DNA from 4 places in the Pontibacter saemangeumensis genome. Region 3 is predicted to be linked to each of the others. Evidence: riboswitches for the same ligand, from Rfam matches in the RefSeq annotation. Region 3 holds a riboswitch; each other region holds the start of a gene.
The links. A riboswitch is a leader RNA that binds a small molecule or an ion and turns the genes downstream of it on or off. The one in region 3 is predicted to bind S-adenosylmethionine.
Positions count from the first base shown of each region.

Region 1 (7,389 bases), on a different contig from region 3:
ATATGGACCTGTTCTGTTTACCAGTTCCTACGGGTTTAGGTTTATATATCATGCTAAAGCCCAGGAACAACCGTTGCAAGCGACTTTTAATATGATCAGCTTGAAGAAAGAAATTTATATAGTATTTGGTCTCTATATCAGTTTTCAACGCTGGCTTCTTCCATCAGCTGCGCCGCTGCTTTCTCCCCTAAGTAATTATCAATAAAATAATGGGCTATATACAGGAGCGGGGTGAGCAGGATGGCGATGCAGAATTTATAGATGTAGTTGATGAAGGCAACAGACAGCACCTGCTGCAGGGGCCAGTTACCGAAGAGGAAGAACGCCACATACAGCACCACGAAGCTGTCCACCAGTTGCGAGACCAGGGTGGAGCCCGTTGCGCGCAGCCAGATCTTCCTGCTGCCCGTGAAGCGGCGCAGCCAATGGAAAACTGTGGCATCGAGGAACTGCGAGAGCAGGAAAGCCACCACGGAACCGATGATAATGCCCAGTCCCTGGCGGTACACGCTGTTGAAGGCGTAGTTTATGTTAAAAGGGTTTCCAGCAGCATCCAACTTATTTACCTCTAGCCAGAAGGGGGCGGGTGGCAAGCCTGTTACGATTGTAATGACCAAGAACGCGTACAGGATGAGCAGCACCGTCAGCAGGCTCACTTTTTTAACGCCGGCTTTGCCGAAGTACTCGTTGATGATGTCGGTGGCGATGAACACAACCGGCCATATGATCACGCCGGCCGTCAGGTTAAAGTCCAGCTTTGTGCCGCCCAGCACCGGCAACTGCGCACCCGGCAACCCAAAGACGGCCTCCCCGGAAAATATCTTCACCCCGATCAACTCCGCCAGCATGGCATTGGCGACAAAGATTCCGCTGAGCACTAAAAACAGGTTAGTGCGTTTTTTATGTAAAGTAGGGATATTGGGCACCATGTGATGAAGGAAATGCAGCTTGATTTATATGAATATTGGCTGCTAAATTATATATAAAGTAGCAAAAATTGATTTTCTATAGAAAAAGCAGGCGGGGTCTGGAAAAGCGGTTAGGCGGTGATGCTGAAGATACTCCCTTCCGTTGCCAGGTCGGTGCGTGCGAAAACGGCCCTTGCCTCATGTAGTAGGGGGGTGAGGTCTTTGTAGCGCACCGAGAAGTGGCCGATGAGTAAATAACGGACCTGCGCGGCAGTGGCCAGCTCAGCAGCCTGCCGCGCGGTGCTATGGAACGTGTACTCAGCGCGCTCGCGCAGGTCGTCGGCAAAAGTGGCCTCGTGGTACAGCAGGTCCACGCGGTGCAGGTAGGGGAGCAGCGATGGTTTATAGCGGCTGTCGGAGCAATAGGCATAGCTGCGGCTTCGCTTTGGCTCCATGGTCACATCCTTGTTGTAAACCAGTACATGGCCCTGCTCGTCTGTGATGTCTTCGCCCCACTTCAGGCGCACGAGCTGTGGCGGAGTCAGGAACGACGGCAGTTTTTCCTTGATGAGCGGCCGCGACTTCTGCTTCTCCCGGAACAGGAAACCGCAGCAGGGAACACGGTGCTCCATGGGGATGGTGTGCACCGTCATCTGCTTGTTCTCAAATATTTTCTTGTGTAGGGTTGTCTCCAGTTCATGGAAAATCAGCGGGAAGCAGAGGTTGGTGCCGGAGTATCTGAACTGCAGGCTCAAAATCTCGCAGAGGCCGGGAGGGCCGAAGAGGTGCAGGGGCGATTGGCGGCCCTGCAGGTGCATCGTGGAGAGAAGCCCCGGCAAACCAAAGTAATGGTCGCCGTGCAGGTGGCTTATATAGATATTGCAGATGCGCTGATGCTTTATCTTGTATTGCATCAGCTGCATCTGCGTCCCTTCACCGCAATCAATCAGGTGGTACTGGTTGTCAATGGTAAGAACCTGTGCGGTATGGTGTCTGTTTGCCGAGGGTGTGGCCGACGAACTGCCCAGAATCCTGAGTTCGAAATCCACAGCGGGCGTTTTGCTTAGTCTTCCTTGTTGGTCAGGTCCTGCTCAATCTCATGCAGAAACACACGGTCGATGGCTTCTTCTACCGTAGGCAGAATGTTCAACACAGACTCCAGCTTCGAAATCGTGATCAGCTTCATCACATGGTCCTGCAAGCCAGTCAGGATCAGAAGTCCACTGGATGAATTGCACAGGCGGTTAGCGATCAGGATAGAGCTCAGACCTGAAGAGTCAGTATATTTTACGTTGCTCAGGTCAAGAATCAGGTTGGTGATCCCTTCGGCATTCAACTTCACGAATTCCGACTTGAGGTCTGGTGCAATGGAAGTGTCCAGCTTCTTCTCGTCGATCGTGATAATTGTATAATTTTCTTTCTTATCAATCGTGTACTTCATAGATCTACCAGTAAACATTTAGATGCGAATGTACCAAAAAGTACTTTAATATTCTCTATTCTCAGTGTTAAAATTATTGTTCCGAATGTGCTCCTCTATGCGGGTTAGCACGTTTTCGTAGCTGTTTTTCTCGAATCGCTGCCCTGTAAACACCTCATACAGCTCAATGTAACGCTCCGAGATGCCAGCAATGATCGCGTCCGTCATTTCCGGCACCGCCTGACCCTCCTGGCCCTGAAACCCATTCTCAATCAGCCACTGCCGCACGAACTCCTTCGACAACTGCCGTTGTGGCTCACCTCTGCTTTGCCGCTCTTCATACCCTTCCGTATAGAAGTAACGGGATGAGTCGGGGGTATGGATTTCGTCGATCAGGTAGATTTTACCAGCATGCCGGCCAAACTCGTATTTTGTATCAACCAAAATCAGGCCATGTTGTTTGGCAAGCTCGGTGCCACGGGCGAATAGCGCACGCGTATATTGCTCTAAGATAGCATAATCCTGCTCCGATACAAGGCCTTTTGCTAAAATCTCTTCTCGCGTAATGTCTTCGTCGTGCCCTTCGCCGGCTTTGGTGGTAGGCGTGATGATGGGAGTGGGCAGTTTGTCATTCTCACGAAGGCCCTCCGGCAACGGAACACCGCATACGCTTCGCCTGCCCGCCTTGTACTCCCGCCAGGCATGCCCGGCCAGGTAACCCCTGATCACCATTTCAACTTTATAAGGCTCGCACATAAACCCAACCGTCACGTTCGGGTCTGGTGTCGAGAGCACCCAGTTGGGCACAATATCAGAAGTAGCTTTCAGGTTCAGGCTGGCGATCTGGTTCAGCACCTGTCCTTTGTAGGGGATGGCGCGTGGCAGCACCACGTCGAAGGCAGAGATGCGGTCTGTGGCTACAATGGCCAGTTTGTCACCAAAGTAATAAACGTCACGAACCTTGCCTCTGTAAAATCCGGTTTGTCCTGCAAATGAGAAATTGGTTTCTTTGATGGCCTCCATTAAGTCAGTGTCATGATAGACGGGCAAAGTTAACTATATTTTATAGGTCCGGAAATTTTTACCGGCCTTGTTGTATTTCACACTCCAAGAGGGGTATTTCCGGTTAGGATGCCATATTGGATTATACTTTGATATGATGCAGGAAGTTTTATAATATAAAAGCTATAGATGGTATTTTAGACTGATTATTACCTTATGAACTTTCCTTATTGTGCTATGTGATCAGGCGAAATCCTATACCTCATAATAGGTGCTGAATTTGACCATGATCAAGCAAAAGTGTGCATAATCTGCGGACTCAGTAACCAACCGCGCTGTACGGGCAACGATTTATGAAGCGCTGCCGTACGTGGGGAGAAGAAGGCAAACCGAAACGAAAAGGCAGAAAAACGGTGTTTTATTTGGATTTGCTTTTTCCGGGCTTTATAATTGCAACATCAAGTCAATCATCCCTTCGGGAATTTGATTTATAAAGAAGAGTGGAGAGACAGGCTCTGTGAAACTCTAGCAACCTAACTACCGAGGTTAAGGTGCTAATTCCTGATTCCGGAACATCCGGAAGGATATAAATTGATACGAGCATGAAAAAGGGAACCAATCCGACACATCACAAATTACTTATTACGTCAGCCACGCCGCTGCCGCACATATTAGAATTACCCATAACTTTCAGCAGCATGCGCATTGCCCTGTGCAACAGGCGGTGTTGTTGTTGCTAAATCAGGCAAACCTGCCTTTCCAGCAGTTCCTGCTGTTGCCTTACCCTATAGGCGCTTCGGCGCTGCACCAGTTTCAAAACCTAACTCCAACCCATAATTTCTACTAACATGCCAAATCCACTGCACTTCGAAACACTTCAGTTACACGCCGGACAGGAAATAGACCCAACGACGCAGTCCCGTGCGGTACCGATTTATCAGACGACTTCATATGCTTTTAAAAACGCGGAGCACGGCGCAAACCTGTTCGCCTTGAAAGAGTTCGGTAACATCTACACCCGCATCATGAACCCCACCACGGATGTGTTTGAGAAGCGCGTGGCAGCCCTGGAAGGCGGTGTGGCAGCGGTGGCGGTGGCCTCCGGTATGGCGGCGCAGTTCCTGGCGCTAAACAACATCCTGGCAGCCGGCGACAATTTCGTTACCAACAACTACCTGTATGGCGGTACCTACAACCAGTTTAAAGTATCCTTTAAAAGACTGGGAATTGAGGCGCGCTTTGCAGAATCGGATAAGGCCGAAGATTATGAAAAGCTGATTGACGAGAACACCAAGGCGATCTATACGGAGACCATCGGTAACCCACGTTTTAACATCCCCGATTTTGAGGCGCTGGCCGCACTGGCTAAAAAACATGATCTGCCGCTGGTAGTGGACAATACCTTCGGTGCGGGCGGCTACCTGTTCCGCCCGATAGAGTATGGCGCGAACGTGGTGGTAGAGGCCGCCACAAAATGGATTGGTGGCCACGGCACGAGCATTGGCGGCGTGATCGTGGACGGCGGTAACTTTAACTGGGGCAATGGCAAGTTCCCGCAGTTCTCGGAGCCTTCGGAAGGATACCACGGCATGAAATTCTGGGATGTGTTCGGCACGGACGGGCCCTTTGGCAATATCGCCTTTGCCATCCGCACCCGCGTGGAGGGCTTGCGTGATTTCGGGCCTGCGCTGAGCCCTTTCAATTCCTTCCTGCTGCTGCAAGGCCTGGAGACACTGTCGCTGCGCGTGGACAGAACGGTAGCGAACGCATTGGAACTGGCGCAGTGGCTGGAGCAGCACGAGCAGGTGGAATCGGTCAACTACCCGGGGCTTGAGAGCAGCGAATACCACGATCTAGCAAAAAAATACCTGAAGCGCGGGTTTGGCGGGGTGCTGTCCTTTACCATCAAGGGAGAGAAGCAGCAGGCGGAGACGTTTGTGAACAGCCTGGAGCTGGTAAGCCACCTGGCGAATGTTGGCGATGCCAAAACACTGATCATTCACCCAGCCTCCACCACGCACCAGCAGCTTTCGGATGCGGAGCAGTTAAGCGCAGGCGTAGAGCCGACGCAGCTGCGCGTGTCTGCCGGAATTGAGCACATCGACGACATCAAGGCAGATTTTGAACAGGCTTTTGCCAAGGTGCGGGAGGCGCAGCCGGAGCCAGTACGATAAACTTAAATTTAAATATGCCGACACATCACGTTTTTACATATAATAATACCTTCCAGCTGGAGTCGGGCGCTGCGCTGCCCGCCTTCCAGCTGGCTTATACCACTTACGGTACCTTAAATGAGCAGCGCGACAATGTGGTGTGGGTGTGCCACGCCCTTACCGGCAGCTCCGACTTCACTGACTGGTGGTGCGACCTGTTTGGCGAAGGCAAGCTATACGATCCGCGGGAGTGGTTTGTGGTGTGCGCGAATGCGTTGGGCGGCTGCTACGGCTCTACCGGGCCACTAAGCCTTAATCCGCAGACACAGCAGCCGTATTACCACACTTTTCCGCAGGTAACCAACCGGGATGTGGTGGCTGCTTTTGACCTGCTGCGGCAGGACCTTGGCCTTTTGAAAGTGCATACCCTGATCGGCGGCTCGCTGGGCGGGCAGCAGGCCCTGGAATGGGCACTGCTGAAGCCGCGTGTGTTTGAGAGGCTGGTACATGTGGCCTCCAACGCGCGCCACTCTCCCTGGGGAATCGCATTCAACGAGAGCCAGCGCATGGCAATCCGGCAGGATCCTACCTGGGCTACAGACACGGAAAAGGCCGGTAACGATGGGCTGAAAACAGCCAGGGCCATCGCCATGCTTTCTTACCGGCATTACAATACCTATGCCGCCACGCAACAGGAACCCGGCAACAGTATCACGGACAATTACAGGGCTTCCAGTTACCAGGTGCACCAGGGCGAGAAGCTGGCCAAGCGTTTCAATGCGTACACATACTGGCTTTTCTCCAAAGCCATGGACTCTCACCACGTGGGCCGTGAGCGGGGGGGGCTGGAGAAGGCGCTCGCGCAGCTGAAAACCCGTTGCCTATTTGTTGGGGTTGATACGGACCTGTTGTTCCCGGTGGAGGAGCAGCGTTTCCTGCATGAGCATGTAAGCGGCTCGTCCTTTTACCTGATCCGCTCCAACTACGGGCATGACGGTTTTCTGGTGGAGTTTCCTCAATTGAATGAGGCCATTAAACAATTTTATCAGGAAGAAGAGAAGGTAGAGTCACTGGATTATGAGCAGCAAGAGTTGTAAACGCATCTGTTAGCACTTCAATCAGGCAGGTTATATGGCGCCTGGCCCTGTGAACCAGCACAGGATAGCATAATAGCTTGCAACAGTCACAGCAATTTTCAGAAGCGCTTCACTGGGGTTTGCCAGCTTCTGCTTTGTTGAATTGATGTTACAGCCGGTTGTGAATCTGAGATCGAAGTACCATATTGACAGGTAGCTCGCCTACACTCCGATTTATAAGTCTTAGTTCCAGTAGCAGGATATGGATGGGTGCACTGGCTTTTTCACCTACAAAGTTGATGCGTGAATAAAGGAATGTTATAAATCAAATAATTAAAATTATTATAAAAATTAATTGTATTTTTAAAATAGGATAATGGCAATATTATATAGTTATATAAATTGTCATTTTTATAGCTAAAAAGTCTGTTTGACCGTACATATAAGCATCTAGGAGGCGATTTATCTTGTACGGACATGAAAAAAAACATTCTACCCTACCTCACCTGCATCATCTTTCTTTTTGTTTTCTCATCATGCCGGCAGGACGGGCCTGCCCCCATACGTAATGTGAAAGCAGGACCAAAATTATTACGTGCTCAGGCAGGAGGTTCCTTTACAAATTACACCTATATCTCCAACCGTCAGCAACGGAACCTGGGGAACGTATACACCAAGCAGGTGTTAGTCTCTTTTGCGAATGGTTTATCGGCCGCGCAGGAGCAGGCTGTCTTAGCACAGTACGGATTTGTAAAGCATGGAGCCGGGCAGGTCGCAATGAGTACAGGCCTGTTGCATCGGGTGGAGCTAACAGACGGACTGAATTGCAA
Region 1 covers NZ_BAABHC010000002.1:449,355-456,743, reverse strand. Annotated here, with positions in the region: gene ABD920_RS03400 (queuosine precursor transporter) at 138-929, opposite strand; gene ABD920_RS03395 (ribonuclease Z) at 1,040-1,957, opposite strand; gene ABD920_RS03390 (STAS domain-containing protein) at 1,972-2,349, opposite strand; gene ABD920_RS03385 (phosphoribosylaminoimidazolesuccinocarboxamide synthase) at 2,395-3,351, opposite strand; SAM riboswitch class I at 3,816-3,923, shown strand; gene ABD920_RS03380 (O-acetylhomoserine aminocarboxypropyltransferase/cysteine synthase family protein) at 4,179-5,504, shown strand; gene ABD920_RS03375 (homoserine O-acetyltransferase family protein) at 5,519-6,580, shown strand; gene ABD920_RS03370 (S8 family serine peptidase) at 7,037-7,389, shown strand, end outside.
Region 1: another riboswitch for S-adenosylmethionine. It lies ahead of ABD920_RS03380 (O-acetylhomoserine aminocarboxypropyltransferase/cysteine synthase family protein); the one in region 3 lies ahead of metH (methionine synthase).

Region 2 (7,389 bases), on a different contig from region 3:
CCAAAAGCACCTGCGCCTGCGGGCTATTGGCTAAGATAGCGGAAAGCTTTTCGAGCCCCACATTTCCTCCCCCTACCACCAGCGTTTGCAGCTGCTCCAGTTTCAGGAAAATCGGGAACAGCGGGTTTATAACCGGTTGCACCGTGGAGGCCGGAGGATCAATTGTTTTATTTGGGGTGCTGCTCATGTATGTCATCAGTTGTCTAGTGTTGTCTGGTGCTAGGCGTTCACCAGTTCCTGTTCCTGCTTCAGGCTCAGGGTGTAGCGCAGGGATGGATGGTAAGCGACCACCTCGCCGATCATAATGATGGCCGGGGCACCCAGGCCTTTTGTCTCCACGCGCTCCACGATGTTATGCACATTGCCCAGCACAAGCTTCTCGTCCGGCAGCGAGCCGTTCTGTATAACGGCAACTGGCGTGTCGGCTTTGCCTGCGGCCAGGAACACCTCTATAATCCGGGACAGTTTATTAACGCCCATTAGTATAATCACGCTTGCGCTGGATTGTGCCGCCAGCGGAATGTCCCTGGAGATGTCGCCGGAACTGGTGGTACCGGTTATCACCCAAAAGCTTTCGTTCACGCCCCGGATGGTCAGCGGGATCTGCTGCAGTTCGGGCACCGCGATGGAGCTCGAAATTCCGGGCACCACCTCCGTTGCGATGTTAAACTTGTCGGCGTAGGCCAGTTCTTCGTAGCCACGGCCAAACACAAAGGGGTCGCCGCCTTTCAGGCGCACCACATGCCCATAAGCCATAGCAGAGTCCACAATCAGTTTGTTGATCTCGTCCTGCTTCAGGCTATGCGCACCCGCACGCTTCCCTACGAATACCTTGGGTGTGGCAGCGGCAGCATGCGCTAACAAGGCCGGGTTCACCAGCGCATCATAGAGCACCACATCCGCCTGCTGCAGCGCCTTGATCGCCTTCAGCGTGATCAGGTCCGCGTCGCCGGGGCCTGCGCCAACCAGCGTCAGCCGTGGCTGTTTATATATGGCTGCGTCTGCCTGCGCCTTATCTTCTCTCTTCAATGCCATCCTGGTTCAATTTTAAATGCTGCCTCCATCACTTCATTCCGACAGGCAGTATTCTGTTACACAATATTACGTTCTACGCCTCGCGCTGCACCGGCTTGGGAGCGGGCATTTCGCGGTGTTGCTGGCGGTAACTGGTGGCCTGCTGCAGGAACAGCAGGGCTTTGCTTATATACTGATTGGCAAACTCCTCGCCCGGCTCCTGCTGATTGATCTGCAACACCTGGCTCTTGAAATCAGGGGTGAAGTCGAAGGTGCCTGCTGCCACGAAGTTCGTGTCAAAGTCTTGGATGATGCCGGACTGCGTGTTGCATTTCACGTTTATATCAAGCAGCAACGCTTTGGCCGTGCTGATATAGGCGCTGTAGCCATAGTATATGGCGTCGGCAAAGCGCTTTTCCTCCAAGGCTTCTGCGGCCCACTCCAGCTTCTCATCAGCCTCATACAGCAGGGTCGCTACCAGGTCGATCATCACGCCGGCACATTCCCCCACTCCGATTGCCGTCGCGAACTGATCCTGGTGCCCCCAGTCGATAAAATCGTCCGGCGTCAGGTTTGTCAGGTCTGCCAGCGGCTTCAGCAACTGGTAAAAGTGGTCTTTGCCGTTCCGGTCGAAGTACTCGTTGAAGCGCTCGTTCTCCAGTTTGTTGGCATGGTAATCGTTGATCACGTAGCGCACCACCTCCGGCCCTCTTTTGCTCGGCACTTTCAGTACTTTCTGCGCGATGCGGCCTTCTCCGTCCACCACCGTGCCACCCCCCAGCAGTACCTGCAGGGCGGGCACCACGCTCTTGCCGCTCTTCAGCGAGGAACCGTGGAAACCGAGGTTCGCCATCCCGTGCTGGCCGCAGGAGTTCATGCAGCCGCTTATCTTGATCTTAATATCCGTGTTGAAGAGCAGCTCCGGGTACTCCTGCACGATCATGTTCTCCAACACCTTGGCCGTGGTCATGCTGTTGGAGATACCGAGGTTACAGGTATCGGTGCCGGGGCAGGTGGTGATGTCGGCCACGCTGTTGAAACCCGGCTCTGCCAGCCCCAGTTCATCCAGGCGCGCGAAGAAATAAGGCAGCGCCTCCTCACGCACGTACTTCAGCAGCAGGTTCTGCCCCTGTGTCACGCGAATATCATCGGCGGCGAAATCGCGTACCAGCGGCACCAGTTCCCGGGCTGTGTCGCTGCTGATGTCGCCGATCTGCACTTTTATATATACCCCGTAATACCCCTGCTGCTTCTGCTGGAACACGTTCGTCTTCAGCCAGGTGTTGTACTTCTCTGTGTCCTCGATCACAAAATCGGGAATCTCGCGCGCCTCCGGTACAGCGGGCGTGAAGATTGCGTTCCTGTCAATCTCAAAGGCATGTGATTTGAGCGCCTTGTATTCCTCGTTCACCAGGCGCATCACCTCCTCCAGCCCCAGCTTCGCGATCAGGTACTTGAACCTAGCCTTGTTGCGGTTGTTGCGCTCGCCGTGGCGGTCGAAAATACGCAGCACGCCTTCGATCAACGGAATGACTTTGTCCTCGGGCAGAAACTCGTACGCCGTGTGCGCGAGCGCCGGCTGGGCCCCCAAGCCTCCCCCGATCATCACCTTAAAACCGCGTACCGTCTCTCCGTTCTCCTCTTTCACCTTCGGGATAAAGCCCAGGTCGTGCATATAGGACATGGCGGTGTCGGAGTCGCTGGAAGAGAAGGATATCTTGAACTTGCGGCCCATGTCCTGGCAGATCGGGTTGCGCAGGAAATACCGGAACGTGGCGTCGGCATAGGGCGACACATCAAACGGCTCCTGCGGATCCACGCCAGCCTCAGGAGAGGCGGTCACGTTACGTACCGTGTTGCCGCAAGCCTCCCGCAGCGTGATGTCGTCCTGCTCGAGTTTGGCCCACAGTTCCGGGGTCCTGTCGAGGCTCACAAAGTGAATCTGGATATCCTGGCGCGTGGTCAGGTGCAGGTTACCGGTAGAGTACTCATCCGAAATGCCGGCAATGCGCAGCAGCTGTTGGGTTGATACCCTGCCAAAAGGCAGTTTGATGCGCACCATCTGCACACCCAACTGGCGCTGCCCATATACGCCGCGGGCCAGTCGCAGGCTCTTGAATTTATCTTCCTGCAGTTTTCCCTCCCGGTACAGGCGGATTTTCTTCTCCAGCTCGATGATATCTTTCTCGACTATCGGATTCTCTAATTCGGATCTAAAGGTTTGCATACAAATGGTCTTTTTTATGGATGGGCCGGTAAAGGCTTCTGCTCAAATGGTTGAAGGTGTAGATGTTAGCTGCTTCCCGCACGCGGGCGGAAAGCCATATAGGGAATGAAGGCTCAACAACAGCCGCACACGCCACAACAGCGCCAAAGGCTCCGGCAGGCCTGTATGGCAACCGGTGAGTGCCTGAACGCCTTGTCATATATATGGGGGATGCTGGTAAAAGCCATGATCTTGTTGCTGTGCCCATTGGCGAGCGGTACATAGAGAATGCCGCTGCCTGTGCTTGGTTATATATAAATGGGTGATAAATTCCCTGTCATCCGGAAGCAGTTTAAGCAGGTTTGGCTGAAGGGATGGGAGGCGAGCTCCTTCTTTAGCGGGGACAACAGCAACAACAGCACATTGCAGGCAGGGATGCGGCAACGCGGTGATGATAAGGGAAGAAGGTAATGGAGCGGGAGATGCCTGATGTCTGGTTCATGGTTCTTTAATTTATATTTCCCCTTCGTTGGGCAGGACTTGGCACCTTTCCACTATCGGATGGTTGCCAGAGGGTCTGGGAGCCTGTTCTCTCGCCTCTTCGTCTATAAATTTCTTGCTGACAGCAATAGTATTCTTTGCAAAAGTATAAAATAAATCTCACAAGTATATCAAATTCACAAAAAACCAGAGATTATTTTCTATCCGACTGTCTCGCGTAATCTCCAGACCCGCTCCTAAAACATCCGTGTCGTCTGCCTTGGCAGTCCCGGCATATGAAGGCAAGTATACTACGCCTATCAACAACAGGAGCGGGATTTTGTTCCATGGCTCCGCTCCTGCACATTCTATATGCCTATATACCCTGTATACCGCCAGCGCATTCAGCCGGGCGCCGACCAGGCGGCTGTTTTCAACGACCAACGGCTGGTCGGTTATATATGCCTTTCTATATAGTAATGGGATGCCTTGGTATATTATGTTTTAGCACCCCGAAAAAGCAGTTTTACTTTGCTGTCTGAAGTACAGAAAACACTTGCAGCTTCCTTTAAACTATGAAGAAGAACCTACTCATTCTATTACTGGGCCTTAGCACCACGGCAGCATTCGCGCAGGCACCGCAGCCACAGCAGCAAACTGTAGTGGCCTCTCCGAAAGGTAACGCCCGGATCAGCGGCCAGGTGGTGGATGCCGAAACCGCAAAACCCATCGAGTTCGCCACGGTGGCCCTCATCAGCGTGCGCACGGGCAAACCCGTGGACGGCACCATGGTGGATGATAAAGGCAGTTTCACAATACAGAAAGTGGCGGCCGGGCAGTACCACCTGAACGTCTCCTTCCTTGGCTACCAACTGCAGACCGTGGAGAATGTGACCGTTGCCTCAGACAACGCCGAAGTGCATGTTGGAACCGTCCGCCTTGCCTCCGACGCCAAAAAGCTAAGCGAAGTTGTGGTAACGGGCGAGAAGCCGCTGGTGGAAGAGAAAATCGACCGCACCGTCTATAACGCCGAAAAAGACATCACGAACGCCGGGGGCACGGCGACCGATGTGCTGCAGAAAGTGCCGTCGCTGTCGCTGGACAACGACGGGAACGTGCAGCTGCGCGGCAGCGGCAACGTGCGCGTGCTCATCAACAACAAACCGTCCGCGATCATGGCGGGCAACGTGGCCGATGCCCTGAAGCAGATCCCCGCGGACCAGATCAAGTCGGTGGAGGTGATCACCAGTCCCTCCGCCAAATACGATGCCGAGGGCACGGCCGGCATCATCAACATCATCACCAAAAAAGACGGGATGCAGGGCGTCACCGGCTCTGTGGCATTGACGGGCGGCACGCGCGGCAGCAACGGCAACGCCAGCCTGAGCGTGCGGCGGGGCAAGTTTGGCCTGAACGGCACCTTCGGGGGAAACATGTTCTACAACCGCGGGAACCTGACCAACGCCATCACCTCCTACGACAACGAGAGCACCGATCTCGACGAGACTTCCTACAGCTTCCAGAGCGGAAACACCCACATCAACGGCGCCTTCATGAACGGGCAGCTGGGATTCGATTACGACCTTACGCCCAAGGATATGCTTTCAGGCGGTGTCCGCACCAACGGCGGCAGGTTCCGGATGCGAAACCAGCAGGCAGCGTACGCCACCGGCTTCCAGGAGTATGACTTCCTGAACAGGATCAGGAACCGCACGCAGCGCATCGGCACAGACTATAACCTGGACTTCGTCCACACCTTCGGGAAGCCGCAGCAGGAACTGGCTATCCTGTCGCTCTACTCCGTCACCAACGCCGACAACTTCATCAACCAGGATTACTACCAGGAGGGCGAAGAGCCGTTTCAGCTGATCCGGAACACCAACGACAACATCAACAAGGAGCTGACCTTCCAGGTGGATTACACGCACCCGTTTGAGAACAAGACACAGCTGGAAGTGGGCGTGAAAAACATCCTGCGCGACGTGGAAAGCGATGCCTCGTATAAAGAGACACCGGAACCGGCACAGGGAAGGCCCGGCAACGACCTGTTTTATGAGCAGGATGTCTACGCGGCTTATCTGACCTATGGCTTTACCCTGAAAAAAGTGCTGAACGTGAAAGCCGGCGGCCGCTACGAGTACACCGACATCAACGCGGACCTGCAGGGAAACGAGCAGGACTACACCACCGATTACGACAACTTCATACCCAGTGTGGCCCTCTCCTACAGCCTGAAGGAAAAACACACCTTCAAAGCCAACTTCACGCAGCGCATCCAGCGCCCGTCGATGTTCTTCCTGAACCCGTACCGCCAGAAGCAGACCTCCAACACCTACGTGCAGGGTAACCCGACGCTGGATGCCGAATTGACGAACCTGTACGAACTGGGCTACAGCACCTTCTTCAAGACGACATCGGTGAACGCCACTTTATATATGCGGCAGACGGACAATGCCATCGAGCCTTTCGCCACGTTTTTCCAGGACGAGGAAGGCAAGCCGGCCACCTTGCTGAGTTTCCAGAACATCGCCAAAAACAAGACCTACGGCCTCAGCCTGTTCGGCAATACCAAGCCTGTGAACGCCTGGACGGTCAGCGGCAGCGCCAACATGTACTTTGTGGACCTGAACAGCGCCTACGCCAGCAACAGCGGCTGGATGTACAACATCAACCTGAACTCTTCCTACGATTTCGGGAAAGGCATCAGCGCCCAGTTCAACGGCGGCTTTAACTCCCGGCGCATCCAGCTATTGGGTGAGTTTGCCTCCTTCTCTTACCATGGCCTAGCCATCAAAAAGGAGCTGTTCGAGAAGAAAGGGGGAATCAGCATCGGCCTGGACAACCCGTTCCGGGAAAGCATGCGCATGAAAAACGACGTCTGGGCCGCGGCCACACCCACCAACCCGACGGCGTACGAGCAGCATATCCGCATCAACAACTTTAACCGCGGCGCCCGCATCACCTTCGACTACCGCTTCGGCAAGATGGACCAGCAGAAGCCGCCGAAGCGCAAGAAGAGCATCCGCAACGACGACACCAAGCAGGGTGATGGCAACGGCGTAGGTTAAGCTTCTAAAGGTGGGATGAACTCAGAACCGTCCGCCATGCATTGGGGAACAAATCAACCTCAAGACACTGAAACGCAAAGGCCTCTCCCTATCCGGGAGAGGCCTTTGCGTTTCAGTGTCTGAATGCCCCCTCCATGTTGCAGGAGAGCAGGGACAGGGCATCTGTCGTTATTTTTATGCGAGTGCTTCCGTTCGCTTCTCCAGTTCCTTGCACAGCTTCTTGGTTTTCACGTGCACAGAGAACCAGGAGTAATTACTTTTTAACAGCTCGAAGTTCGATCCCTCCACTACACCGTTCAGCCCTTTTCTGGAAAGCGCGTCGGCCAGTACATCATCTTTAATCACGAAAGAATCGATTACAAGTCCACCATTCACAAAAGAACAGGCCAGCCCCTGCTGATCTATTTTGTAGAGTAAAGTTTTACTTTTGTTCAGTCCTTTTTCGATTCTTTCTAATTCCTTCATAGCAGTTTTATAGTTCTATTGGTTATATAAAGCATACAGGTTTTAAACAGTTATAGTTCAACAGGATAAAGTATTACTGCAATAAGTTTGAATTTTAAAGTGTAGGGTATTATTTTAAGGGTAAATGTAATTTATATGTAGCTACAGCTAAAAAAT
Region 2 covers NZ_BAABHC010000016.1:754,483-761,871, forward strand. Annotated here, with positions in the region: gene ABD920_RS17160 (TSUP family transporter) at 1-187, opposite strand, end outside; gene cobA (uroporphyrinogen-III C-methyltransferase) at 220-1,035, opposite strand; gene ABD920_RS17170 (nitrite/sulfite reductase) at 1,109-3,241, opposite strand; gene ABD920_RS17175 (hypothetical protein) at 3,539-3,691, shown strand; SAM riboswitch class I at 3,731-3,834, opposite strand; gene ABD920_RS17180 (TonB-dependent receptor) at 4,276-6,768, shown strand; gene ABD920_RS17185 (hypothetical protein) at 6,943-7,233, opposite strand.
Region 2: another riboswitch for S-adenosylmethionine. It lies ahead of ABD920_RS17170 (nitrite/sulfite reductase); the one in region 3 lies ahead of metH (methionine synthase).

Region 3 (7,389 bases):
GCAGATCAGGTGCGGCACCGTGTCTACCTTGTAATGGTTCTGGATGGCCGCGCATATCCCCACTGTGCCCGGGCGCTTGCGCGTGCTGATTTTTTCGAGCAGGCCGTTCTCCCGTTGCTTATATATATACTCCTCCCGGTGGTAGGTGACATCGATGAACGGCGGCTTGAACTCCATCAGCGGGTCGATGTGCTCATACAGCATCTGCAGGTTCTCCCCCTTCAGGGGCGGCAATATCTCGAATGTGAACTGTGTTTTATCTGCGTTCTTAAAATGCTCTGTTACTTTCATTTATATCGGGTGATGCTTTTTTAATTGTTAAATGGCTGGATTGTTAAACTGTTGGTTCACAACACCGGGTCCAACCATCCCTGGCCCCTCCTTGTCCAAGGCGGGGAGTTTTTCTTACTCCTGCTCCTTTCTTGCTTATCGCAATGGCTTGGCTATATATGGTTATTGATGATGAGTTTGTTTTAAAGCTCTATCTTCAACTATGGTCTTCATAGTTTGAGGAAGCAGCAGCAGACTCCCCTCCTTAAAGAAGGAGGGGCAGGGGTGGTTGGATATATAGCAGTAAATCTACACCGCCTGCTGTGCCAGCGGCGTCGGCTCGTAGTTCAGGTTTGGCGAGAGCCAGCGCTCCAGGTCCTGCAGCGCCATGCCTTTGCGACGTGCCATGTCAGCCACCTGGTCTTCCCCGATCTTTCCTAATCCGAAGTAGCGTGACTCAGGGTGCGAGAAGTACAATCCGCTTACAGCGGCTGTCGGGTACATGGCCAGGTTCTCCGTCAGGATTACGCCTGTCTGCTCCTCGGCCTTCAGCAGGTTGAACAGCGTGATCTTTTCGGTATGGTCCGGGCAACCCGGATAGCCGGGCGCCGGGCGGATGCCCTGGTACTGCTCTTTAATCAACTCCTCGTTGCCCAGGCTCTCCTGCGGTGCGTAGCCCCACAACTCCCTGCGCACTTTGGCGTGCATCAGCTCTGCAAAGGCCTCGGCCAGGCGGTCGGCCAGCGCTTTCACCATAATGGAGTGGTAATCGTCGTGATCCGCCTCGTACTTCTCGATGAGCTTCTCGATGCCGAAACCAGTGGACACCACAAAACCACCTATATAGTCCGGGATGCCTGTTTCCTTCGGAGCCACGAAATCGGAGAAGGCCATGTTCGGCACGTTGCCGCCCTTCTTGCCCTGCTGCCGCAGCGTGTGGAACTCCGTCAGCACGTTTCCACGTGAATCATCGGTATATACCTCAATGGTATCGTCTGCCTCCACGTTAGCCGGGTAAAAACCCACCACCGCGCGCGCCTCCAGCAGTTGGTTGTCCACGATCTCCTGCAGCATTTCCTGCGCGTCGGCAAACAGCTTGCGGGCCTCAACGCCGTATTCCGCATCGTCCAATATCTTGGGGTACTGCCGCTTCAACTCCCAGGTGTGGAAGAAAGGCGTCCAGTCTATATAAGGCACGATTTCGGAAAGCGGGTAATTCACAAAGGCTTTGCTGCCCAGGAAGCTCGGTTTTGTTGGCTGCGTGGCCGCCCAGTCTACCTTGAATTTATTGGCCCGCGCATCTTCGATGGTGGCGAAAGCACGGTCTTTCGTGCGGTTCATGTGGTCTTCGCGCAGTTTCTGGTACTCTGCCTTCACCCCGGCGACATACTCGTCGCGGTTGCTGCCCAGCAGGCTGCCCACCACCGTCACGCTGCGGGAGGCATCGTGCACGTGCACGACAGGCCCGCTGTACTGCGGCGCTATTTTCACGGCTGTGTGCACCCGGGAGGTAGTGGCCCCCCCGATGAGCAGCGGAATCTTCAGACCGCGCCGCTCCATCTCCTGCGCCACATACACCATCTCGTCCAGCGACGGCGTGATCAAACCACTCAAACCGATGATATCTACTTTCTGCGCTTCGGCCTCTGCCAGGATCTTGTCCAGCGGCACCATCACGCCCATATCGATCACCTCGTAGTTGTTGCAGGCCAGCACCACACCCACAATGTTTTTGCCGATGTCGTGCACATCACCTTTCACGGTAGCCATCAGGATGGTGCCCGCCGTTGACTTGGACGTGTCGGAAGATAGTTTCTCCTTCTCCATGAACGGCAGCAGGTACGCCACCGACTTCTTCATCACGCGAGCGCTCTTCACCACCTGCGGCAGGAACATCTTGCCGGCGCCGAACAGATCGCCCACCACCGTCATACCGGCCATCAGCGGACCTTCGATCACATCCAGCGTTTTAGTGGCCCGCTGCCGGGCTTCTTCGGTGTCTTCTTCGATGAACTCGACAATACCTTTTACCAGCGCATGCTTCAGGCGTTCCTCCACGGGGGCCTCGCGCCAGGCAGTATCGGCCTGCGCCGCTGCTTTGCCTTTGCCTTTTATCGTATCGGCATAGTTTACCAACCGCTCCGTTGCATCCGGGTGGCGGTTAAAGATCACATCCTCGATCAGGTCGCGCAAGTCCTTCGGAATCTCGTCATACACCCCCATCATGCCGGCGTTGACGATGCCCATGTCCATACCAGCCTGCACGGCATAGTACAGGAACACGGTGTGCATCGCCTCGCGCACCAGGTCGTTGCCCCGGAAGGAGAACGACAGGTTGCTCACGCCGCCGCTCACCAGCGCGTGCGGCAGGTTGGCTTTGATCCACTTCACCGCCTCCAGGTACTCCACCGCATAGTTGTTATGCTCCTCTATACCGGTGGCGATGGCTAATATATTCGGGTCGAAGATGATGTCCTGCGGCGGGAAGCCCAGTTCCTCCGTCATGATGCGGTAGGCGCGTCCGCAGATCTCGACTCTGCGTTCGAGGGTGTCGGCCTGGCCTTCCTCATCAAAGGCCATCACCACGGCGGCGGCACCATACTGGCGCACTTTCCGGGCCTGCGCCTTAAAGTTCTCCTCCCCTTCTTTCAGGCTGATGGAGTTGACGATAGACTTGCCCTGCACGCATTTAAGGCCCGCTTCCAGCACCGTCCATTTCGAGGAGTCGATCATGATCGGCAGCTTGGAAATATCCGGTTCAGAGGCAATCAGGTGCAGGAAATTAGTCATCGCCTCCTCGGAGTCCAGCATCCCTTCGTCCATGTTCACGTCAATGATCTGGGCGCCGCCCTCTACCTGCTGCTGCGCCACCGACAGGGCGTCTTCAAACTTGCCTTCCACAATCAGGCGGGCAAATTTCTTCGATCCGGTCACATTGGTGCGCTCCCCCACATTCACGAACAAAGTCTCCGGGGTGATGGTGAGGGGCTCCAGGCCGCTGAAGCGCGAATAGGCGGGCAGTTCCGGAACAACGCGCGGTTTATGTCTGGCAGAAAGCTCCGCAATGCGGCGAATGTGGTCGGGGGTGGTGCCGCAACAGCCACCCAGAATATTAACAAGGCCCTCCTGCAGGTACTCCTCCACAATAGCGCCCATCTCATCCGCCGACTCATCATAGCCGCCAAAGGCGTTCGGCAAACCGGCATTCGGGTAAGCACTGATATGCACGTCCGCGATGCGGGACAGCTCCTGGATATGGGTTTTCAGTTGGCGCGCGCCCAGGGCACAGTTAAACCCGATGCTGATGATCGGGGCGTGGGAGATGGAATTCCAGAACGCTTCTACTGTCTGGCCAGAAAGTGTCCGCCCGCTGGCATCGGTAATCGTGCCCGACACCATGATGGGCAGTTCTTTGCCGCCGTCCTGCACAAATTGCTGGGCAGCATAAAGGGCCGCTTTGCAATTCAGCGTGTCGAATACGGTTTCTATCAGCAGCACATCGCAGCCGCCGTCCACGAGGCCTCGCACCTGCTCATAGTAGGCTTCCACCAACTGGTCGAAGGAGATGGCGCGGTAGCCGGGGTTGTTCACATCCGGGGAAAGCGAAGCGGTGCGGTTGGTCGGGCCAATGGCGCCGGCCACAAAGCGCGGCTTACCCAGGTTTTGGGCTGTTACTTCGTCTGCCGCCTCGCGCGCCAGCCTGGATGATTCGTAGTTCAGCTCATACACCAGGTCCTCCATGTGGTAATCGGCCATGGCGATACGGGTACCGCTGAAGGTGTTCGTCTCCACGATGTCGGCCCCGGCCTCCAGGTACTCTTTGTGAATGGCCTTGATAATATCGGGGCGGGTAAGGGAGAGCAGGTCGTTGTTGCCTTTCAGGTCGCTGGGGTGGCTGGCAAAGCGCTCGCCGCGGAAATCGGCTTCTGAAAGCTGGTAACGCTGAATCATGGTGCCCATCGCGCCGTCCAGCACGAGCACACGCTCCTTCAGCAATTTATGAATGGGATGTTTTGTCATGGTCGGTGTCTCCTTTTCTTCTCTTAAGTCTGCTGCGTTCGGCTTATCAAGAAGGACACCTGGGGAGGAGTACATTCTTATCTTTTCCGGGGCATTGTGTCCGGAAGGGAATTAGCACCAAGCGTTTACATGGTTGCTAAGACGTCGTAGGGCCCTGTCCCTCGGTCTTTCTTGATAAGAAGCTGCAAGTTAGGGATATGTGGGCAGTATATGAAATTTTATTGCATTAAATTATGATATGCTTCCTTTCACCTGTTCCACGGCTTGCGGATTCCGGGTACTAATGGTGCTTTAGGCCGCTTGCTCCTATTTCAGGGGAGGGAGGGCCGGGAAATGCGCGACGAAGCGCCACACAGGCAAGCCGCCGGAAACGGCGGTCGGTTAATGGCAAAAAAGAAAGGGTTGCCAGCTGGCAACCCTTTCTCAGTAACGCTACTGCCGGGGCAGTTGGCTGTTATACCTACGCTTCCGCCTCTACTTTAGGAACTACAGAAACGTAAGAACGGTTTTTCTTACCTTTTTTGAACTGCACCACGCCGTCCGTCAGCGCGAACAGGGTGTGGTCTTTGCCGATGCCCACGTTCACGCTTGGGTGATGGGCAGTGCCTCTCTGTCTTACTATGATGTTACCAGCGATGATATCCTGGCCACCGTAAATTTTAACACCGAGTCTTTTGGAATGCGACTCGCGGCCGTTATTAGAACTACCTGCTCCTTTTTTGTGTGCCATGTTTTTTAACTTTAATCCGGGTCAGCGAACCGGGCCCGGAAAGATTTCACGATTAATTTCTTCTTACTGCTTATCCAATGCTCTCGATCAGGACTTTCGTGAAGTGCTGGCGGTGGCCATTCTTCTTTCTATAGCCTTTTCTTCTCTTCTTTTTGAAAACGATCACTTTGTCGCCTTTCACGTTGCCAAGGATTTTACCAACCACTTTAACACCGCTCACGAAAGGAGCACCTAACGTAACGGTTCCGTTATCATCAGTAAGAAGAACATTGGCGAACTCAACGGCGTCACCATCATTGCCGGAAAGCTTGTTAGCGTAGATGAACTTGCCGTTCTCTACTTTGGTCTGTTGACCTGCGATTTCTACAATTGCGTACATCAGCTTCAATGTATATTTAAAAGATTAGTGCGCAAAGGTACGGCGCTTATTTTATATATGCAATGGCTTGTGCTACAAATTGTTCCTGCCTTGCACACCCGCTGTGTACGTTTTTGTGGATAACCGTGTTAACATCTGCGCCACCATTTGGACAAGCTGTTAAAAACCGCTTTATGCCGTTAAAAAATAGCAAGTTATATCCAAACGTTAAAGTGAAGGTTTTCCACAAATTGCACTACAGTCTGCGTAATCCGCCTGCGGCGTTACACACTTCTGCTCCATGGCCTTGTTGCTCCCAGCTGGCCCACACCACCACCGCCCAAACCCGCCCCCAGCGGGCTAATCTCCCCCTGAACATGCGCTATATGCATACATTTCAATATTTTACATCAATTATATATGATTTATATATGTTATCCACGCTGTGGATAACTATGTGCATTACCCCCGAAAATAGCCTTTTCCACCCTCTGAGAGGGTGTGCATAAATTGAACAACTTTCGCCCCGATTTTCAAGTTCAATTCTATATATTTGAACTCCTGATATAGCAGCCATTCCTGCAAAGCGACGGCTAAACATATTCGGCTGCCGGGAGTTTTGAGAACAAACGTTCTTACCAAACCTTTTACAAGCTATATATATGAGTGACATGGAGCCAATACTGAAAGAGAATCCCAACCGCTTCGTCTTGTTTCCGATTCAGAATGATGAGGTGTGGCAGATGTACAAGAAGGCTGAGGCCAGCTTCTGGACAGCCGAAGAGATCGACCTGAGCCAGGACCTGAAGGACTGGGAGAACCTGAACGACGGCGAGCGCCACTTCATCAGCCACGTGCTGGCTTTCTTCGCGGCCTCGGACGGCATCGTGAACGAGAACCTGGCCGTGAACTTCATGAATGAGGTGCAGATACCGGAGGCGCGGTGCTTCTATGGCTTCCAGATCATGATGGAGAACATCCACTCTGAGACGTACTCGTTGCTGATCGATACCTATGTGAAGAAGCAGAGCGAGAAAGACCACCTGTTCAACGCGCTGGAGACGGTGCCGGCGGTGGGCAAAAAAGGAGCGTGGGCGCTGAAGTGGATCGAGAGTGAGAAGTTTGCCGAGCGCCTGATCGCTTTCGCCGCGGTGGAGGGTATTTTCTTTTCCGGCTCTTTCTGCTCTATCTTCTGGATGAAGAAGCGCGGCCTGATGCCCGGCCTGACCTTCTCGAACGAGCTGATCAGCCGTGACGAAGGCCTGCACTGCGACTTTGCCTGCCTCCTGTACAAGATGCTGGTGAACAAGCTGCCGGAGGAGCGCGTGCAGGAGATTATCCGTGACGCCGTGAGCATTGAGCAGGAATTTGTGACAGACGCTCTGCCAGTGGACCTGATCGGGATGAATGCCAAGCTGATGAGCCAGTACATCGAGTTTGTGGCCGACCGCCTGCTGGGCGAACTGGGCTGCAAAAAGGTATATAACTCCACCAACCCATTCGATTTTATGGAGATGATCTCGCTGCAGGGCAAGACGAACTTCTTCGAGAAGCGCGTGGGCGAGTACCAGAAAGCAGGCGTTGGCGGCGACAAGGACAAAAAGGTTTTCTCGCTGGACGAAGACTTTTAGTATATAGCAAAAACTTAGTATGTTTAGGAGGCCAAAGGGGAAAACCCGCCTCTTTTCCTCCTCCTGATTCACGCTTACATTGCATTGGGGGCCGCAGCAGGCAAAAGGCCGCTGCAGGCCCACTCCAAAGCAGCAGACGGCAGCAGTGCCGCATGGCCGGGATGCTCTGATCTATATAGAAGGCAGCTATATAGGAGAGGCATTTGGCTAAACCCACAAACAATTGTATTACAACGTCTTATAACGCCAGAAGCGTATGGGCTGATTGTGTACTGCACCTATAGTAACCGGCGCCTGCAACGGCAGCGCTTTATCCTGTACCTATTTACTAAACCCGGGCCTTTAGAACCCGCAAATTTTATACGCCTATGTTAGTAGTT
Region 3 covers NZ_BAABHC010000021.1:1,001-8,389, forward strand. Annotated here, with positions in the region: gene metF (methylenetetrahydrofolate reductase [NAD(P)H]) at 1-291, opposite strand, end outside; gene metH (methionine synthase) at 580-4,290, opposite strand; SAM riboswitch class I at 4,365-4,471, opposite strand; gene rpmA (50S ribosomal protein L27) at 4,751-5,020, opposite strand; gene rplU (50S ribosomal protein L21) at 5,091-5,399, opposite strand; gene ABD920_RS17815 (ribonucleoside-diphosphate reductase small subunit) at 6,050-7,009, shown strand; gene ABD920_RS17820 (ribonucleoside-diphosphate reductase subunit alpha) at 7,378-7,389, shown strand, end outside.

Region 4 (7,389 bases), on a different contig from region 3:
CTGCCTGCGGTTATAAATCTTAATATATCCATCTTAAAAGTATCCTCCTTTTTTACGGTCTTCCATGGCGGTTTCCGATAGTTTGTCGTCGATGCGGGTAGCGCCGCGCTCACTTATTTTAGACTCTAGAATTTCAGCGATCACCGTGTCGATGTCAAAGGCGATCGACTCTACGGCGGCTGTACACGTCATGTCGCCCACCGTGCGGAAACGCACCTGGCGCTTCACGACTTCGTCCTCGGGCTCCCGGTATATAAAGTCAGACCAGGCCATCAGCTTGCCGTCGCGGATGAGGCATTCGCGCTCGTGCGTAAAGTAAATGTTGGGCAGGCTGATTTCCTCCCGTTTGATATAATTCCACACGTCCAGCTCCGTCCAGTTGCTGATCGGGAACGCACGCACGTTCTCGCCCATGCTGATGCGGCCGTTGTAGATGTTCCAGAGCTCCGGGCGCTGGCGCTTCGGGTCCCACTGGCCAAACTCGTCGCGCACCGAAAAGATCCGCTCCTTCGCGCGGGCTTTCTCCTCGTCGCGGCGTGCACCGCCGATGCAGCAATCAAAGCCGAACTCCTCGATGGTCTCCAGCAGGGTATAGGTCTGCAGGCCGTTGCGGCTGGCATAGCGGCCCACGGGCTCGGAGAGGTTCTGCTTTTTAATGGTGTCTTCCACGTGGCGCACGATCAGCTTCTCGCCCAGCCTTTCGGCCAGCTCGTCGCGGTACTGGATCGCTTCCGGGAAGTTGTGGCCCGTATCGATGTGCACGAGCGGGAACGGGAACTTACCCGGGCGAAAAGCCTTCTCGGCCAGTCGCACCAGCGTGATGGAGTCTTTGCCACCAGAAAACAGGAGAGCCGGTTTCTGGAACTGGCCCGCTACCTCGCGCATGATATGGATGGCTTCCGCCTCCAGCTGGTCGAGGTAATCTAAATATCTCTTTGTCATATATTAATTGTTCAATTCTGAATCAGAAAGGAGGATATAGCCCAATTTCTAATTTCTAATTTTGAATTTTTAATTCATCAACGTGCGTGCAGCCCGCACTCTTTCTTGGAGTCGCTCTCCCACCACCAGCGGCCCGCCCGGAAGTCCTCGCCCTCAGCGATGGCGCGGGTGCAGGGGGCGCAGCCGATGCTCACGAAGCCCTTGTCGTGCAGCGGGTTGTAGGGGATATGCAACTGGCGCACCGCCTCGCGCACCGCCTCGAACGACCAGTTCAGGAGCGGGTTGTACTTGATCATCTGGAAACCCGGGTCCCACTCCAGCAGTTGCAACTCCTGGCGCGCGTCCGACTGCTCGGCCCGGATGCCCGTGATCCAGAGTTGCACACCCTGCAGCGCGCGCTTCAGCGGCTCCACCTTGCGGATAAAGCAGCACTGCTTGCGGTTCTCGACCGAGGCATAGAAGCTGAGCGTGCCTTTCTCGGTCACCATCTGCTCCACGGCCTCGTGCTGCGGGAAGTAAACCTCAATCTTCTTGCCGTAATGCTCGTTTGTCTTGTGCAGCAGGTTATAGGTCTCGTTGAAGAGGCGGCCGGTGTCCAGCGAGAAAACGCGGATCGGCAGGTTGTTCTCGAATATATAATGGGTGATGAGCTGATCCTCGATGCCGAGGCTGGAGGAGAAAGCAATCTGGCCCGGGAACTGGGCCGCCAGCAAAGTGAGGCTCTCTTCTATGCTTTTGCCCTCCAGCAGGCCTAGCAGCGCCGGCACCTTGGTTTCTAAAGCTGAAATCTGACTCATGTATGGAATGTTAATTTCTTGCGGACTATTTAATATATGATTTGCCTAACGCCCTGGGGCACAACTGCTTTCAAGGTACTTTGTGCTTTTAGGTGCTAAAACACCTGATAGCGGACGCATTGCCTAAAAAATACCTGAAACAGAGTGTGAAAAGGGGAACGCCTGATGTGGCAAAAGTGCTGAGGGCTAAACCGAAGGCAATGGGTTTAGCAGCACTGCATACAGCAGCAACAACAGCAAAGGGCAGAAGTACTGCAAGCCATGGAAGAAGCAGGAACAGTGGCAGCAGGAGTGCTACCGGAAAATGAAGGCGATGTGTTAGCTGTAGTATGCATTATATATTAAATTTATATGCTCCCGCCCGGCGGGATAGGACTTGGCACCTTCCCGATCGGGTGGTTGCCAGAGGGTCTTTGAGCCTATTCTCTCGCCTCTTCTCTATAAATTTTACCGACGTTTAAGTCAATTGGTAATTGGAATACAAATTTAAAGCTTTTTTTGTTCAACTGCCTAATAGGTAGGGCAAAATATATTTGGTGGGGCAGCAGAATCCGTTGCACTGCTGCCCCACAGCCTGGTCCTGGGGGCTGTCAGGCGGCCAGGTTGGTCACAAACTTCACCAGCGAGCGCTTCGCGATGGGTAGCAGCGAATGCTCCAGCGGCACCGGAATGCGCGATACCACGGCGAAAGTGGCCGGGTTTGGCAGCGCACGCCGCTCACGCAGCAGCTGCACCTTCAGGTTTTCGTGTGTCTGGGCCAGCCCGCGGCGCACCGTTTGCAGCAGTTGTGTGTTTATGCCCCGGTATTTTTCGTAGGTGTTTTCGAACACCGTGATACGGTACAGATAGACCTGTGTCTCCTTTCCAGGGTAAGCGTCGAGGAACAGGTAGCCCTCGTCGTGGTACATCGGCGTGATGCCGACCGGGCTGATCTCCAGGTGGCGCTCCACAAACTCATACAGTTCTTGGCCAGAAGCCACCGTCTGGTTGAAAAGCGGCGCGGCAAACCGGATGATCTCCTCGATCTGCTGCATGGTCTCGTCGTCTTCCACGATCTTCTGGTACACCAGCTCCAGCTTCTCGAAATCGGCGCGGCTAATGCGCTGCGGGAAGGTCTCATATACCAGTTGCTTGTGTTCCTTCACCTGCAGCAGGTGGCGGTAGTGCATGATCAGGTCAGATAAAACCGGATAGAGGCGGTGCTGCCCAAACTCTTCTTTGGCGGCTTTGAGGTAAGCCAGCAGCATATACTTTTTGTACTCGAAGTCGATGAGCCCTTCGGTAAGCCAGTTGACAGGTAGGGTTTTCATAAGCCTTCAACTAAAGATTGATCCTGATGGAATATAACGAAAAATCTGCTTCGTTGTGTCTGGCCGGGCAGTGGAAACGCGGATTAATTTTTACCGATGCCTGCGCCGCCGACAGCGGCTAAGATGGCCATTCCCTGGGCAGTTTGGCTTTGTGTGCCTGGATGGGGGCTACTTTCTGGTGAAGTGCCTGGAGGATATAATTGACATCGGCCTCGTATTCGATGTAGAAGTCTTCGTGCAGCTTGCTGAGTTTCTGCAGCACAAACTGCGTGCGCTTAACAAGGTAATCCTGCAGGGTGTCGGCGCGGTAGAGGTGGGCCACGATGAAGGCGAGGTGCTCTTCGAGGTAGCTGCGCAGCAGGAGCAGGGTCAGCTGAATCTCGCCTTCCTTGTCTTTGGTGTATTTTACATGGCGGGTAATTTCGCCGTTGAGCGCGCGCATGTCCATCATCAGGTAACCGGGGGAGTAAGGCTCGTACTTCACCTGTTTCCGGATGGCCGAGGCCACGGCCTCCCGCCTTTCCTGCAGGGTCTCGCCCTGCTCCACCAGCTCAAACTGCAGGCGCTGGCACAGGTCCGGGTCTTTTTTGAGCAGGCGGAACAGCAGCTTGTCCTTCTCGGCAGGAGGCAGGTGGGAGATCGCGGTTTTAAATTCAGGAGTCAGTTGCATAGGGCATCTCAGTTGGCTTAACTGAATCTACGCATTTCCAAAGAAAGCTTTGCGCAGCGGTGAAAGTGGTTTGAATACAGCCGGGGCCAGACGATATAGCCAGTCGCTCGCAGGAGCTGCGCACGCTGTGAGATTTAGACCGTTTCTCTTTAAACAGATTCCTTATATATAGATATAGCAGGGATAGATATGGCAGGCGTCGCGGGAGAAGGGGATGGTACGTCGCTCCTCTGCTTAACCATACAGCATGAACCGATACCTCTATTTTAAGGACATCGCCATATATAAACTTACCACAACTTGATTACTTAAAACCAAAAAGCAACGGGAACATAAACGTGACAATGATTGCCCACAAGCCATATATAGGCAGGAACAACGCAATGGCTTTCCCAACATCAGCGAGGTCTGATTTGCCTTGCAGCGACCTGGCAAGCCGGAACGTCACAAAGAGGAGGTTCGTCATCATCAGCAGGTTGCTTCCGAGCACAGCAAGCCTATTCGGCGTGATGCCCCACTCCATGATCCGGAACAGGATGGCCGACAGCGCAATCCCGTTCACCACGATGGTCACGGCGGATAAGAGGAAAAGCACCCAGGCGGCTGTCCTGTTTTCGGCTGCTTTGGCGCTTTCTGCCACCGAGAAGAAGATGATGGCCATTACCCCGATCAGCAGCAGGTTAAAGATGATCAGGAATTCCCGGTCGTTGTAAGGGTCTTTGCCGGAATAAACAATGGCCCCGAGGTATATGACAAGCGTCAGGAGCACCAGCGGGCTGAAGATTTTGGCAATCACCGGAGACACTTTGCTGACCAGCTGCGGGTTGGTCTGCGTGAGGTACGTGCCCACGATGGGTGCTCCGGCCAATCCAATAATACCAACATACTGAAAATACAGCTCCTCAATTTGAAACCCGATCAGCGAAAAAAGCCCTATTGTGAGCCCCGTCATGATGCCGCCGGCAATCAGGATGAGCGTCGTCATCACGAGCAGGTCACCGTTGTACCGCAAGTAATCGAGCCGCCGGTTGTCGTCGGAGAGGTTGTTGCCGACAAACGCGGCGCCCAACAGCACCCACAGCAGCAGCGGCAGATGGATGCAGGCCAGGATCAGCGTGTCGCTCTTCGTGGAAGGAGGCAGTGCGTTTATATAGAGCAGCGAGGCCAGCATCACGCCCCCGATCACGGCCACACGGGTTGACTGCATCTTGTTTTTCCAGGCAAAGTAGGCCGTCAGGAGCGGCAGAAAGATGAAGCCAATGTTTCTGGGATAAAAGAACTCTTCTTTGATATGAAATAAGGCCGGTATCTTGGCGATCAACCCTGCCGCCAAAGCCGCCATCAGGACGAACACCAGTTCTCTTCCGGTGCCCCAGTTAATCTCATCTGTTTCATAGTTCAGCCTTTCGTTCCAGAAATCGGCGAGTGCGTTGCCCTTTAGCTCCGGGTACAAGGTGCTGAACGCCCGCTTAAAAGGCGCCTTGTTGCTGCGATACAACCGTTCGAGTTGCCCGGGGTCGTTTATATGGGTAAGGATTTCATTTCTCATGGCTGCTATATATGATCTTTAATGAAGAATGACTGCTGGCGTATGGTGTGCGACGAATGATATCCGCTGAAACACGATGGGTGCTTCGTCCTGAGCTTTACAACTTATCGATCATATCCCCAAGGTCGCTCACGCCCAGTGTGAACATGATCAGCACGATGCCCAGGAGGATCTTAACCACCAGCGGTACCGAGAATCTCCATTTCTTCCGGATGTAGGCGTTTGCAGGAGGCAGGTAAACCAGGGAAAGCAGCAGGTAAGCAATCCCCGGAACAGGGTGCACCAGAAACAGATTCAACAGGCCGATTGTGATCACAACCAGGCCAAATATCCACCCGCTGAACTGCCAGGCGTTGAGTTCTCTATTCATTTCAATATTGTTTTCCATGAGCATTTCTACTTTTGATTTTTGCAAGCTTATTTCTTCGCTACCGTTCTATCGTGGCTTCCCTGGCTAACTCCCGGCGAACGGCGTCCCGAAAATGCCGACGGCCAGCTCTGCCCATATCAGGAAAAGCATGACCAGGATAACCGCAAGGAGGCCGATCCGGTAGTCCAGGTTCCTTACCTTCCTAAACACGAGTTCACATATAAGCCCGGTGCCGAGCAGCAGGACACCCATAACTACAAAATCGAACAGGTTCCAGTCCACCTCGTCTGTGAACAGCATTGCTGTTAATGGAATAAGTAGTAGGAATGCTACCGTGAGCACGATGCCGGTTAATCTTTTGTTTTGCGTGATCATAATGTTTTGTTTTAGAGTTGCTGGTTATATATAGTTGATGTTGAAACTGTTAAAAATCGCGCAGCATAAGCTCGATCTTGTCGAACAGTTCGCCCACGCCCAGTGCTGCCCATAGGATAAAGAAGCCCAGGAAGATTTTGAGTACCCTGATGACAGTGCCAGGCACAGTGAGACCCGTCATTTTGTTGAGAAGGGCATGTACCGGGAGAAAGTAGACGAGCGAGAGCAGGACGATGAAAATCCCGAAGCCGGGGTCGTTCCCCCAGAAGGTGTTCACTACCCCGATCGCAAAAGCCACTATTCCAAAGAGCCAGCTGATCATATTCAGCGCCGTAGCCCCTTCGTTTACTGCTGCTTCCTCGTGCATTTCCTTTTCGTTTTCCATGATGATTCAATTTTATGTTTTATATATAATTCTCCAATCTGATCGGTTCAAGCTCAATCCCACATCGTGCCGGCTAGCCCCAACACCGTACCGAGCCATAGCACAAGGAAGAAGACCCACAGGCTGGCTATATAGGCCAATGCTGTTCGCCAGCCGCCCTTGCGACGCACAGGATCCATGATAGAGTAAAACAAGCCACCCAGCGCACCGGCCGCCGGCACCACCCCCAGCGGCCTGACCCACCAAAGCCTTGGCCATTCCGGGGCAGGCTCGCCGGCACCAAGCAGAAAAAAGGAGATCAGCACCAGGCCAATCGCCGCGCCCAGCAGCATTGGCTTACGCACCGATGCCGGAGGAAGGGGCTGGTGCTGGAAGTTGTTTGGTTGTGTCCTCATCGTTGTAATGTTATGATATATAGGGAATACAGGTTCTGGTATAAAGTACTTTGAAACGCAAAGTATTAAGCAAAAAAAATATCAGCTGTCTTTCCGGTTACTCAAAATAAGCTGCTCCAGGGCATCCAGGTGATTGTTAAAGGCTTCTCGACCCGCATCGGTCGCGTAATAGGTGGTGTTTGGTTTGCGCCCCACAAATTGCTTTTCCACGCGCAGATATTCAGCTTCTTCCAAAGCGCGCAGGTGGCTGGCCAGGTTCCCGTCCGTCAGCTGCAAAGTGTCTTTCAGGGTGTTGAAATCCACTTTGTCATCCACCATCAACACCGACATAATGCCCAGTCGCACCCTGCTTTCGAAGGCTTTGTTTATGTTTTCAAGGTAATCTTTCACAGGCCTGCTAGCGTTCGTATTTGAAATACACCAGCGTGCCGTACACAATGTGCAATAGCCCAAAGCCCACCGTCCAGGCTACCAAACCATAACTGACAAAGAAGCTGGCTAACAAGCCAATCGTAATTTCGCAGAGGCCCAGGTACCGGATGTCGCTCAGGGTATACTTGCTGGCATTTAGCAAGGCGCAACCGTAAAAAATAAGC
Region 4 covers NZ_BAABHC010000016.1:742,402-749,790, reverse strand. Annotated here, with positions in the region: gene ABD920_RS17145 (sulfate adenylyltransferase subunit 1) at 1-32, opposite strand, end outside; gene cysD (sulfate adenylyltransferase subunit CysD) at 34-942, opposite strand; gene ABD920_RS17135 (phosphoadenylyl-sulfate reductase) at 1,020-1,739, opposite strand; SAM riboswitch class I at 2,084-2,186, opposite strand; gene ABD920_RS17130 (hypothetical protein) at 2,330-3,049, opposite strand; gene ABD920_RS17125 (hypothetical protein) at 3,168-3,719, opposite strand; gene ABD920_RS17120 (hypothetical protein) at 4,024-5,268, opposite strand; gene ABD920_RS17115 (hypothetical protein) at 5,366-5,638, opposite strand; gene ABD920_RS17110 (hypothetical protein) at 5,723-6,013, opposite strand; gene ABD920_RS17105 (hypothetical protein) at 6,063-6,398, opposite strand; gene ABD920_RS17100 (potassium transporter KefB) at 6,452-6,793, opposite strand; gene ABD920_RS17095 (winged helix-turn-helix domain-containing protein) at 6,875-7,183, opposite strand; gene ABD920_RS17090 (hypothetical protein) at 7,191-7,389, opposite strand, start outside.
Region 4: another riboswitch for S-adenosylmethionine. It lies ahead of ABD920_RS17135 (phosphoadenylyl-sulfate reductase); the one in region 3 lies ahead of metH (methionine synthase).